One region of the Vibrio sp. 1580 genome, then DNA from elsewhere that is predicted to be linked to it. Evidence: riboswitches for the same ligand, from Rfam matches in the RefSeq annotation. Region 1 holds a riboswitch; the other holds the start of a gene.
The links. Region 1 has a riboswitch for lysine ahead of tet(35) (tetracycline efflux Na+/H+ antiporter family transporter Tet(35)). Riboswitches for the same ligand answer to the same signal wherever they lie in the genome.
Positions count from the first base shown of each region.

Region 2: linked by a shared signal. The riboswitch ahead of lysC (lysine-sensitive aspartokinase 3) and the one ahead of tet(35) (tetracycline efflux Na+/H+ antiporter family transporter Tet(35)) in region 1 are both predicted to bind lysine.

Region 1 is NZ_JAWOVT010000007.1:130,950-136,628, forward strand. Features, by position in the region: gene tet(35) (tetracycline efflux Na+/H+ antiporter family transporter Tet(35)) at 1-1,270, opposite strand, end outside; lysine riboswitch at 1,380-1,562, opposite strand; gene R7093_RS13165 (H-NS family nucleoid-associated regulatory protein) at 2,145-2,552, shown strand; gene R7093_RS13170 (inosine/guanosine kinase) at 2,681-3,985, opposite strand; gene R7093_RS13175 (hypothetical protein) at 4,103-4,372, opposite strand; gene mnmA (tRNA 2-thiouridine(34) synthase MnmA) at 4,561-5,679, shown strand, end outside.
Region 2 is NZ_JAWOVT010000014.1:89,453-95,131, forward strand. Features, by position in the region: gene R7093_RS19905 (PglL family O-oligosaccharyltransferase) at 1-1,084, shown strand, start outside; gene R7093_RS19910 (pyridoxal-phosphate-dependent aminotransferase family protein) at 1,144-2,265, opposite strand; lysine riboswitch at 2,486-2,664, shown strand; gene lysC (lysine-sensitive aspartokinase 3) at 2,766-4,118, shown strand; gene metH (methionine synthase) at 4,205-5,679, opposite strand, start outside.

The DNA of each region.
Region 1 (5,679 bases):
CAGCGATTGGAAGCATGATGCCGAACGTACCCCATGAAGTACCTGTTGAGAACGCCATCAGGCCAGACAACAAGAATAGGATAACTGGGAGCCAATGAGGGTTGATATTGCCCTGCGCCATTGTCGAAAGGTAAGTACCAGTCTTCATATCACCGATAACAGAACCAATGGTCCAGGCAAATACTAAGATTAGAATCGCACCAAACATAGACTTAGCACCAATCCAAAGTGTACGTGCGATCTCAGCCATTGGTAGACCTTGCTTCACAACAGTAAACAGTGCAACTGCTAAGCCAAGCAAGCTACCGTAGATTAGTGATGTACCTACATCTGTATTTTCAAAAGCACCAAGAAGCGCAAACTCCTTACCATCAGCAGCCAATGCTTGGCCACCCGTGTAAAGCATTGAAGCGATAGTCGCGATAATCAGCGTCACGATAGGAAGTATCAAATCTGACACTTTACCCTTTTCACTTTCACGGATATCTAGCTCTTCGTTTAGGTCATGCGCTTCTTGCGAGTCATTTTCTTTGTCTTTATCAAAGCCACGACCTTGCGATGCAGAGATCTCATGCTCACGCATTTTACCAATATCAAGACCAAACCACGCAACAGCGAACACCATTAGCAGCGCAAAAACGGCGTAGAAGTTCATTGGAATAAGACGAACATATGCGCCAAGAGCCGAATACTCTGTGATCCCATGTGAGACTAAGATCCCGCCAATAATAGTAATAATGTAAGCACCCCAGCTAGAAGCAGGCATAATTACACACATTGGAGCAGCGGTTGAGTCTAGAATGTACGCAAGCTTAGCGCGAGACACATAAAAGCGATCGGTTACTGGGCGAGAGATCGCACCAACAGCAAGGCTATTAAAGTAATCATCGACAAAAATGAATACGCCTAAAAAGGCGGCAAGAAGTTTGGAGCCGCGTTTACTCTTCACTCGAGATTGTGCCCATTCAGCAAAAGCACGAGTACCGCCAGATAGCGTTAATAAAGCTGTTGTCATACCTAATAAGATTAGGAAACCAACAATGCTCATGTTCCAAGTGTTAATTCCGCCATCTTCAATAAAGACAGAAGAAACTTGAGAACTGACGTAACCTGCGGTGTCGCTGATAGACCAGCTATTAAGTAGCACCGCACCTAGCACGATACCTACACCCAAGGAAACTAATACACGTCGAGTCAAAATCGCCAAAGTCAAAGCGACAATAGGTGGCAATAATGAAACAGGAGAACTAGAAAAATCTATTAAATTCATGATCTTCAAAAACCAAAGTTTGGCTAGAGATCTACTGCAGACAAGTCACGTAGCATACGATACGTGCTCATGTTGAACTTAGCGACAGGGAAGCGAACACTCCACCCAACCCTACAGTAGCGCTCCATAGTTTAATGTGAATATATACTATGGCAGTGTTGTTCCTTTCAGATACAACCCCAGCAAGTAACTTTGATGAGTTACTTACTTCGGCAATCTTCGCCTTCCACTATTATTCATTGGCATCACCCCAATAATAGCTACTCTTCGAGACCGCGCCTCTACGGCAACAACAAACAATTAACCACTAACTGTACAAATTAACAACAAATTGTCTGCAATATTGCATCAGGTGGCAGCCATTGTACTTATGATGAGAGTCAATGCAACACATCAAACTAAATTAAACAAATAAATAATGACTGAGATAATTTATAAACCTTGCCTACTTCCATAAGTTTTGTGCAACTGAAATCACATCAATCATGTTATTTATGAAACATTATTACTACCTTAGAAATATCATGGTTTATCTTATATCAATAAATTAAGGATATATGACACAGCATTAAAGATGGATGCTTCATATTTTTAAGTAATAACTCAAATTTTTCTATAAAAAGCCAAGCTGTCACTCTCTCTATACAATAATGATTGTTGATTTTAGTTCTCATCTAATAATGATTTATTTCGAGTGTAATAATATTAATTGCTTTAAAAAATAGTCAAATTTAAACAAAATCTTGATTTAGCATTTGCACATAAGGAAAAGATAAAGTTAAATATAAGGACTCTTTGTTTATTTATAGATTGGCATTATTTAATCGTAACGATAAAAAGTGCCCAACACATTAACCTTTTAATAGGAATCGTTATGTCAGAGCTGACTAAAACCCTTCTAAATATCCGTAGCCTTCGTGCATTTTCTCGTGAGCTGACTCTAGAACAATTGGAAGAAGCTCTAGATAAACTCACTACTGTCGTAGATGAGCGTCGTGAAGCAGAAGAAGCAGAACGCGCAGCACAAGCAGAGCAAGAAGCTAAGCTTGCAGAGATTGCTGAGAAAATCGCTCAAGACGGTATTGACGTAGAAGCACTTATTACTGCGCTATCTGGCGAAACTAAGACGAAAGGCAAAGCGAAGCGCGCACCTCGCCCTGCTAAATACAAATACACAGATTCAAACGGTAATGAGAAAACTTGGACTGGCCAAGGTCGTACACCTTCGGCGATTCAAGAGCAACTTGATGCAGGTAAATCTCTGGATGAGTTCCTAATCTAGATCCGTGCTATTTTTTAAAAGGCTCCCATAGGGAGCCTTTTTTATTTAAACCATTACAAATAAAAAAGGCACATTTCTTAATGTGCCTTTTACTTTAGTTACAGAATAGTTAATTAAATCGCTTCGTATTAACGTTCCCAGTATGCTTCTTCTAGACTATCTTCTCGCTCAGGAAGTCCGCGCGACAATCGTGGTGAATGTTGCACGAGAACTTCGTAGCTCGCGCGGTTTGCGTATTTGCAGACTTGAGAAAAAGAAGAGTAAGTTAAATACTCGTTACTGTGCTTGCTTGAATTAGGCACATTTTCTTTATGGTATTTATTTGCTGCCATATCATGAAGAACAGCAGATAACGCGGCATCACCTGCGCCATTTGTATTCTTAATTTTTTCTGGGCCACCCATATATGGCGAGATATGCGAGTACACTTTTATTGGCGTCTCGCATGAGTCTTTTTTCGCCGGGCGACTAAATTCATAACGATTAAATTCAGCAATTGACCCTGGAAGCAATGGCAAAGAAGTTTCGCGCTTCGCGCTATCTTCCGTATACCCAGCCATAAATAGACCTACAGGACCCGCCGTGCACAATACTAGATCAGCCCACTCCAATGTTTTATCAGACGCAGCAAGTGGATCAGATTCCCCCGTCAGAGCTTCTGCTTCATCTTCATTCATCGCAACGACTGAAACGTTATCTCGAATGAATTCTTGCCAATATTTAGGGTCATCTTGAATAACAAACTTTGTGCCTAAAGTCAGAACAACAGGCACATCATTCTTTTTCGCGTACTCAATCGCTTTCATTGTTGCTTCCGGCATTGGGTCGCCGTCTTTGCAACGTACTAGATATGACGTCAGTACAAGTGCTGATGCATTTTTAAAGATTTTCTCTGGAATGCTATCAGGATGGAGTTGGTTCATTTGCCCTTCGCTGATAGCAAAAGTACGTTCACCGTCTTCTGTGATAAGAGCAAAACAACGGCCAATTGCACCATCTACACCTTGTAGGTAGTTCAAGTCCATGCGGCTTGATGTATTACAAAGATAACGGTAACCGTAGCTGCCAATCTTAATATCCTGGCTCATCACTCCAAGTAGTGTGGAGCGGTCATCAGCTAGCACGGAGTAGTTATGTAGCGTGTTACCAATTGTACCGCCCGCATACTCATTGGTAATCAAGTTCTCTTCTTTCAGTTGCTGGTATAACTCTTCTGCTCTTTCGTCATCGATAACCAAAGAGTGACCTTTACTCAGACCGTACTTTTCAATCACATCCGTTGTAACTTTTGCTTCAATATCAACCAAGGTTTGGTCAATACCAATGATGTGAGTGCGCGTCATCTTCTTGCTTTCTTGTGCTTGGCTCACCAGCGGGTCACGAGCATGAACAGGAAAATAGTGCTTCGATTTGCGTTGTCCAGGAAATTTCATATTGTCAGTCTGAGTAAGGGGATGAAAAGGAGAGCGGATTCTATACCGCTAATAATAAAGCAGCAATAAAAGCGATTATAGCAAACGTTTGCTGACTACTTTTTTCTTTTAGGTGGCTTATTCACCTTCCATAAAGCTGAGATCTGGTAGTTGCTCAAGGTGCTCGCTATAACGCTTTAGGTTGAACTCACCTTCATTCTTCATTACATCAAAAATCTCAATTGACATCGCACATGCCATCATCGCAACCGCATCTTCACGTGGTGTGCCAGTCATCATTAAACGCATAAGGGTTTCTTTTACTTTAAGCGGGTTGCCATCTTCGAGCTGATTTTCAACAATTTCAATCAACTCACTTTCTTGCATAAGTTGGTTTTCTTCTGTCATTTGGTGTTTCCTCTTGGATTTTGGCCAACTATGCCATATATACCTCTTCTATACTTGCGAAATTACTCGTTCGAATCTTTGTTGAAGAAAAATCCAGCGAAACGAATTGTGATTTCGATCTCGGATCTGTCACCGGTCTGTGGATTCTGATAGAATCTGCATCCCGTTTATTTAAGTGGTGTTTAGTAATGTCTGATAACAGCCAAAAGAAAGTCATCGTCGGTATGTCCGGCGGCGTTGATTCATCTGTTTCCGCGTATCTTCTAAAGCAGCAAGGCTACCAAGTAGAAGGCCTTTTCATGAAGAACTGGGAAGAAGATGACAACGAAGAATATTGTACAGCGGCAGAAGATCTTGCTGACGCTCAGGCAGTATGTGACAAGCTAGGCATCCACCTACACACTATCAACTTTGCTGCCGAATACTGGGATAACGTATTTGAGTACTTCCTTGCTGAATACAAAGCTGGCCGTACTCCGAACCCTGACATTCTTTGTAACAAAGAAATCAAGTTCAAAGCATTCCTAGAATTCGCTGATGAAGTACTTGATGCTGATTACATTGCAATGGGCCACTATGTGCGTCGCTCTTTCCCAGAAAATGGTGAAAAACCACAGATGCTGCGTGGTCTAGATGGCAACAAAGATCAAAGCTACTTCCTGTACACATTAAGCAACGAGCAAATCGCACGTAGCCTATTCCCTGTTGGTGACCTAGAGAAACCAGAAGTACGCCGCATTGCGGAAGAACAAGACCTAATTACTGCGAAGAAGAAAGATTCAACTGGTATTTGTTTCATCGGTGAACGCAAGTTTACGGAATTCCTGGGTCGCTACCTTCCAGCTCAGCCTGGTAATATCGAGACGCCAGAAGGCGAAGTGATTGGTCAACACCAAGGCCTGATGTACCACACGCTTGGTCAGCGTAAAGGTCTACACATTGGTGGCCGTAAAGGCGGCGGTGGTAACGAGGACCCATGGTTCGTTGGTGAGAAAGATCTAGAACGTAACGTTTTGATTGCCGTTCAAGGTAAAGACCATCCAATGTTGAAATCAGAAGGTCTACTTGCATCACAACTTCACTGGGTAGATCGTGAGCCAATTCGCGATGTTATGAAGTGCACAGTGAAAACTCGTTACCGTCAGGAAGATATTCCTTGTACAATCATCCCTATCGATGATGAAAACATTAAAGTTATCTTTGACGAGCCACAAATTGCTGTAACTCCAGGTCAATCAGCAGTGTTCTACAAAGGTGACGTGTGCCTAGGTGGCGGCATCATCGAGCAACGCATTAAATATTCTCAA
Region 2 (5,679 bases), on a different contig from region 1:
CACTGGTTGGTTAGCCTCGGTCATCGCCGTGTTGTTGGTCATTCCATACATGTACCGCTTTGCAACCAAAGGGCGCTTTATCCGCTGGGTTGTGTCACTTGTAAGTGGGCTCTTACTCTCAGTCGTTGTCATGCATCTTGCCTTTCCTGATGGAGGTGGGTTAGCCGCAGAAAAAGTAAATATGGAGTCTCCTCGAGCGTATACTTTTCCGCAAACATTAGACATGGTGATTGAAAAGCCTTTTACTGGTTATGGATATGGTAAGTTTGAATCTGAGTACATGCTGTATACGGCTCGTCAACATGCCCTAAATGAGAATTACCCAGCTGGTTTGCCAGCCATGGATCATCCGCATAACGAGCTGCTTTACTGGGGAGTAGAAGGTGGCTTGCTGCCAATACTCGGCATCTTCTTAGCGATGGCACTGGTACTGTATCGAATCTATCAAGCCAAACGCGGAACTCGTCTTGCGTTGCTGGCCTTGTTTATACCTATCGTATTGCACTCACAACTGGAATACCCTTTCTACCACTCTCTCGTGCATTGGTTGATCTTCGTTATCCTACTGTACTGGGTCGATCAGCGCGTCTCTCGTTATCGACAAGTCGGCTTTAGTAATGTAACCAAAAGCTTGCTGCGTGTTTTTAGTTTGGTACTTCCCGTTGCGTTTACGTTTTACATGGTAAGCGCATTACATACGAATTATGTATTGACGAAGTTTGAGACCACTAGACCAACTAACCCTGATATTCTGAATCAAGTCAGTAACCCTGTAGTTTGGAAAGACAGGTTTGATTGGGATGTCTATAGCACGTTTTTAAACCTTGGGCTGTACCAACAAGACGCAACCTTGATTCAGCCTTATATCGATTGGTCGCTAAAAATCATCAAAGATAAGCCTCGCCCTGCATTTTATAATAATTTGATTTTGGCCTACCAAGGCTTAGATGACTCAAGTAAAGCGGAGCAAATTAGAGCTGAAGCGCAGTTTTTGTTCCCGAAGATTGATTTCAGTGACGTCAATTACCAGCCACCTTCTCAAGCAATATCTGCCTCACCAGCCCCCACTTCAGGAGCTGAGTAATAAATACCAAAAAGCGAAGGGATGACCTTCGCTTTTCTTTATCTCATTGCTGTATGATTTTATTCAGTGAGTGACTCTTCTAACGCTTTTAAGCACAGCGCAACGTTTTCAGATCGAGCGCCGTAACCCATTAAGCCAATACGCCACGCTTTACCAGCTAATGCCCCAAGGCCTGCACCAATTTCTAGGTTATAGGTTTCTAGCAAGTGAGCACGAACTTTTGCTTCATCAACTCCTTCAGGCACGTAAATCGCATTTAATTGTGGCAACCGATGGGCTTCGTCCACAACAAATTCAAAGCCTAACTTTTGTAAGCCATTTTTGAGTTTTTCATGCATCAGTTGGTGACGAGCCCAAGCGTTTTCTAATCCTTCATTTTTCAGTATCAATAAAGCTTCATGAAGCGCATACAAGCTATTAACTGGCGCCGTATGATGGTAACTACGCTTGCCTTCTCCACTCCAATACCCCAAAACTAAACTCTGATCGAGGAACCAACTCTGTACTGGTGTTGTTCTTGCTTGAATCTTTTCAATCGCGGCAGGAGAAAACGTCACTGGTGAGAGCCCTGGTACACATGACAAACATTTTTGACTGCCAGAGTAAACCGCATCCAGTTGCCACTCATCCACTTTTAACGGCACACCACCAAGTGACGTCACCGCATCAACAATAGATAATGCATTATGCTGTTTCGCCAGCTTACTCAATGCTTGAGCATCACTGACTGCACCAGTTGAGGTTTCCGCATGCACAAAAGCAAGAATTTTTGTATCTGGGTGCTGTTCGAGTGCTTGCTCGACTTTATCAATGGAAACAGGCGTCCCCCACTCATCATCGACGATAACAACTTCGCCACCAGCACGGACGACATTTTCGCGCATGCGTTCACCAAATACACCGTTACGGCAGACGATCACTTTGTCGCCTTTCTCGATCAAGTTTACAAAGCAGGTTTCCATCCCTGCACTACCTGGCGCTGAAACCGCAATAGTGAACTCATTGTCAGTTTGAAAGGCATACTTCAATAGCTGCTTGAGCTCATCCATCATACCGATAAACAGAGGATCAAGGTGACCTACAGTAGGACGGCTTAGTGCTTGTAACACTTGAGGATAAATATCAGAAGGACCAGGTCCCATTAAAATACGGTGAGGCGGAATAAAGCTTTGGATCGACATGTCAGCTCCTTGATTATCTTTTATCCTGAGCATTCTAAAAGTTCTATTCAATAACATGGCTCAGGTGTAGGGTTCTTCACCCTAATAGATTTTTCCTCTATCAGCAATTAGCCGTAAGTATGGAGGTCAAACCAGTGTCACAAAATCGTTAATAAAAAACACCATAAAGGTTGAAATATTGATTGACATTAAGGCCTCAAAACCGTTCAATGTTTGAGCTTTATGTAGAAGAGGAGCGCTACCCAGGTAGATGATTTGTGGAACCGCAATTCCAACACCAATCATTGAGGGGGAGTAGTGCCGAGGTAAGTCAAAGTTGCAGGATTTGACTTGTCGGTTGAATTGGGCTGAATCCCATCAACTGTCATCAGCGCAGTCTGATGAAGGGCTTCTGAGGGTAAATTTTTCAAATAGCATTCTAAATACCTCTCTTTTTGCTCTGTTCCTTTTCTCACTAAACATTGGATGTACAATTTTTTAGGAAGTCGTGGGAGAACGCAGTGAGCGCATTTAACGTAGCTAAATTCGGTGGAACCAGTGTTGCCAACTTTGAGGCAATGAGTCGTTGCGCCACCATTATCGAAAACAATCCAAATACTCGCCTGGTCGTGAGCAGCGCTTGCTCTGGCGTCACCAGCCTATTGGTAGAACTCGCCAACGGTGTTCAGGATCAAACGCACCGTACTGAGCTGCTGCAAAATCTGGCCAACATTCATGACGCCATTTTAACTCAGCTCGAAGACAGCACGAAAACTGCTGCCGAGGTGTATGGCATATTAGATACCGTAACCAGCCTGGCCGAGGCTGCATCTATCCAAGCTAGTGCGAAGTTAACCGATCATTTAGTCGCATGTGGCGAACTCATGTCGACGCATATTCTAACTCAGTTAATGTGTGAGCGAGGCATTCAAGCTGTGCGCTTTGATATCCGCGATGTGCTGCGTACTGATGACAACTTTGGTCGCGCAGAGCCAAACATTGAAGCAATTTCGACGCTTGCGCAAGATAAACTCGTACCACTTTGCCAACAATCCGTTGTTGTTACTCAAGGCTTCATAGGATCTGACGAAGCCGGTAATACAACAACACTAGGTCGAGGAGGCAGCGATTACAGCGCCGCCTTAATTGCTGAGAGCGTCAAAGCGGCAGGGTTAGAAATCTGGACTGATGTTCCGGGCATCTACACAACAGATCCGCGAATTGCGCCAAAAGCCTCACCAATTCCTGAGATCAGCTTTAGTGAAGCTTCAGAAATGGCTAACTTTGGCGCTAAAATCCTTCACCCTTCTACGCTAGTACCTGCATTGCGCCACGACATTCCGGTATTTGTGGGGTCATCGAAAGAGCCTGAAAAAGGGGGAACTTGGATTCGCCACCAAGTCGAAAGCTCACCGTTATTCCGTGCGCTAGCTTTGCGTTGTAACCAAACCATGGTAACGCTACGCAGCGCCAATATGTTCCACGCATACGGTTTCTTAGCAAAGGTCTTTGAGATCCTTGCAAAGCATAAGATCTCTGTCGATTTGATCACGACATCTGAAATCAGTGTATCGTTAACACTTGATCAAACTGATACATCTGGCGGAGCACCACAGCTGCCGCAAGCTGCACGAGAAGAGTTAGAAGAGTTATGTAAGGTAGAAGTTGAACATGACCTATGCCTCGTTGCTCTCATTGGTAACAACATGAGTGAGAGTAAAGGCTACGCGAAACAGGTTTTTGGCACGCTAGAAGATTTTAACCTACGCATGATTTGTTATGGCGCTAGCCCTCACAACTTATGCTTCTTGCTCCATGAATCGGTATCGAAACAAGCCATACAAAAACTCCACACGGAGTTGTTTGAGAAGTAAGTTCAACTCAATAAAACAAAGGGCTGCGTATCTGCAGCCCTTTGTTGTTTCATTAGTTGTTATATTTGGACGAGGTAAACATCAATTTAACCATTAATGTTTGGCCCTAACCATTTTTCAGCCTCGATCCTATCCCACCCCTTACGATCGGCGTAACTCTCTAGCTGATCTTCTTGGATCTGTGCGATCGCAAAGTAACGTGAGTCAGGATGAGAGAAGTACCAACCAGATACTGACGCACCCGGATACATTGCATAGCTGGAGGTTAGAGTCATGCCAATATTCTCTTCCGCATTAAGTAGCTCCCAAAGCGGTCCTTTTTCAGTATGCTCAGGGCACGCTGGATAACCTGGTGCAGGGCGAATACCTTGGTATTTTTCACGAATGAGATCATCGTTAGATAAATCTTCATCCGCAGCATAACCCCAAATTTCTTTACGGACACGCTCATGCAAATACTCAGCAAACGCTTCGGCTAGGCGATCCGCCACCGCTTGAATCATAATTGCGTTGTAATCATCTCCCTGTGCTTTGTATTCATCAGCAAGCTCTCGTTCACCAATACCACCAGTGACAGCAAATGCCCCTATCCAATCATGTTTACCCGACTCTTTAGGTGCGATGTAGTCGGATAAACAATAGTTGAATCCTTTTGGTTTCTCGGTCTGTTGTCGCAAGTTACGTAATACTTTCACAACGTCGGTACGAGTTTCATCAGCATAAACTTCAATGTCGTCCCCCACGCTCGCAGCAGGGAATAAGCCACACATTCCACGCGCTTTTAACAGGCCTTCTCGCTCAACTCGATCAAGTAACTCGTTGGCATCTTCGAATAAACGTTTTGCTTCTTCACCAACTTCTTCATGTTGGAAAATTGTTGGATACTTACCCACAAGTGACCAAGTCATAAAGAATGGTGTCCAATCGATGTATTGACGTAATATAGCCACATCAAAATCATCGAAGATATGAATGCCAGGCTTAACAGGCACTGGAGGAGTATAAGCTTCCCAATCGATCGCAACTTTATTCGCTCGAGCCGCTTCTAATGTCACTGGTTTGGTTCTCGGTTTCTTTCGATTATGTTGATCACGTACTCGTTCGTAATCAGCTTGAAGTTTTTCAACAAATTCAGGGCGACGTTCATCTGACAGAAGAGAAGTACATACGCCCACTGCACGTGAGGCGTTGTTCACGTAAACCACTGGATGCTTGTAATTTTGCTCAATCTTAACTGCTGTATGGGCTTTTGACGTTGTTGCGCCACCGATGAGAAGAGGTAAGTTAAAGTCGAGACGCTCCATCTCTTTTGCAACATGCACCATTTCGTCTAATGAAGGCGTGATCAACCCTGATAAACCAATAATATCGACGTTTTCTTCTTGCGCTACTTTTAAGATCTTTTCGCAAGGAACCATGACACCAAGATCGATAATTTCGTAGTTATTGCACTGCAATACAACGCCAACGATATTTTTCCCGATATCATGTACATCACCTTTGACCGTCGCTAGCAAAATCTTACCGTTTGTTTGTCCCACCTGCTTTTCTGCATTGATGT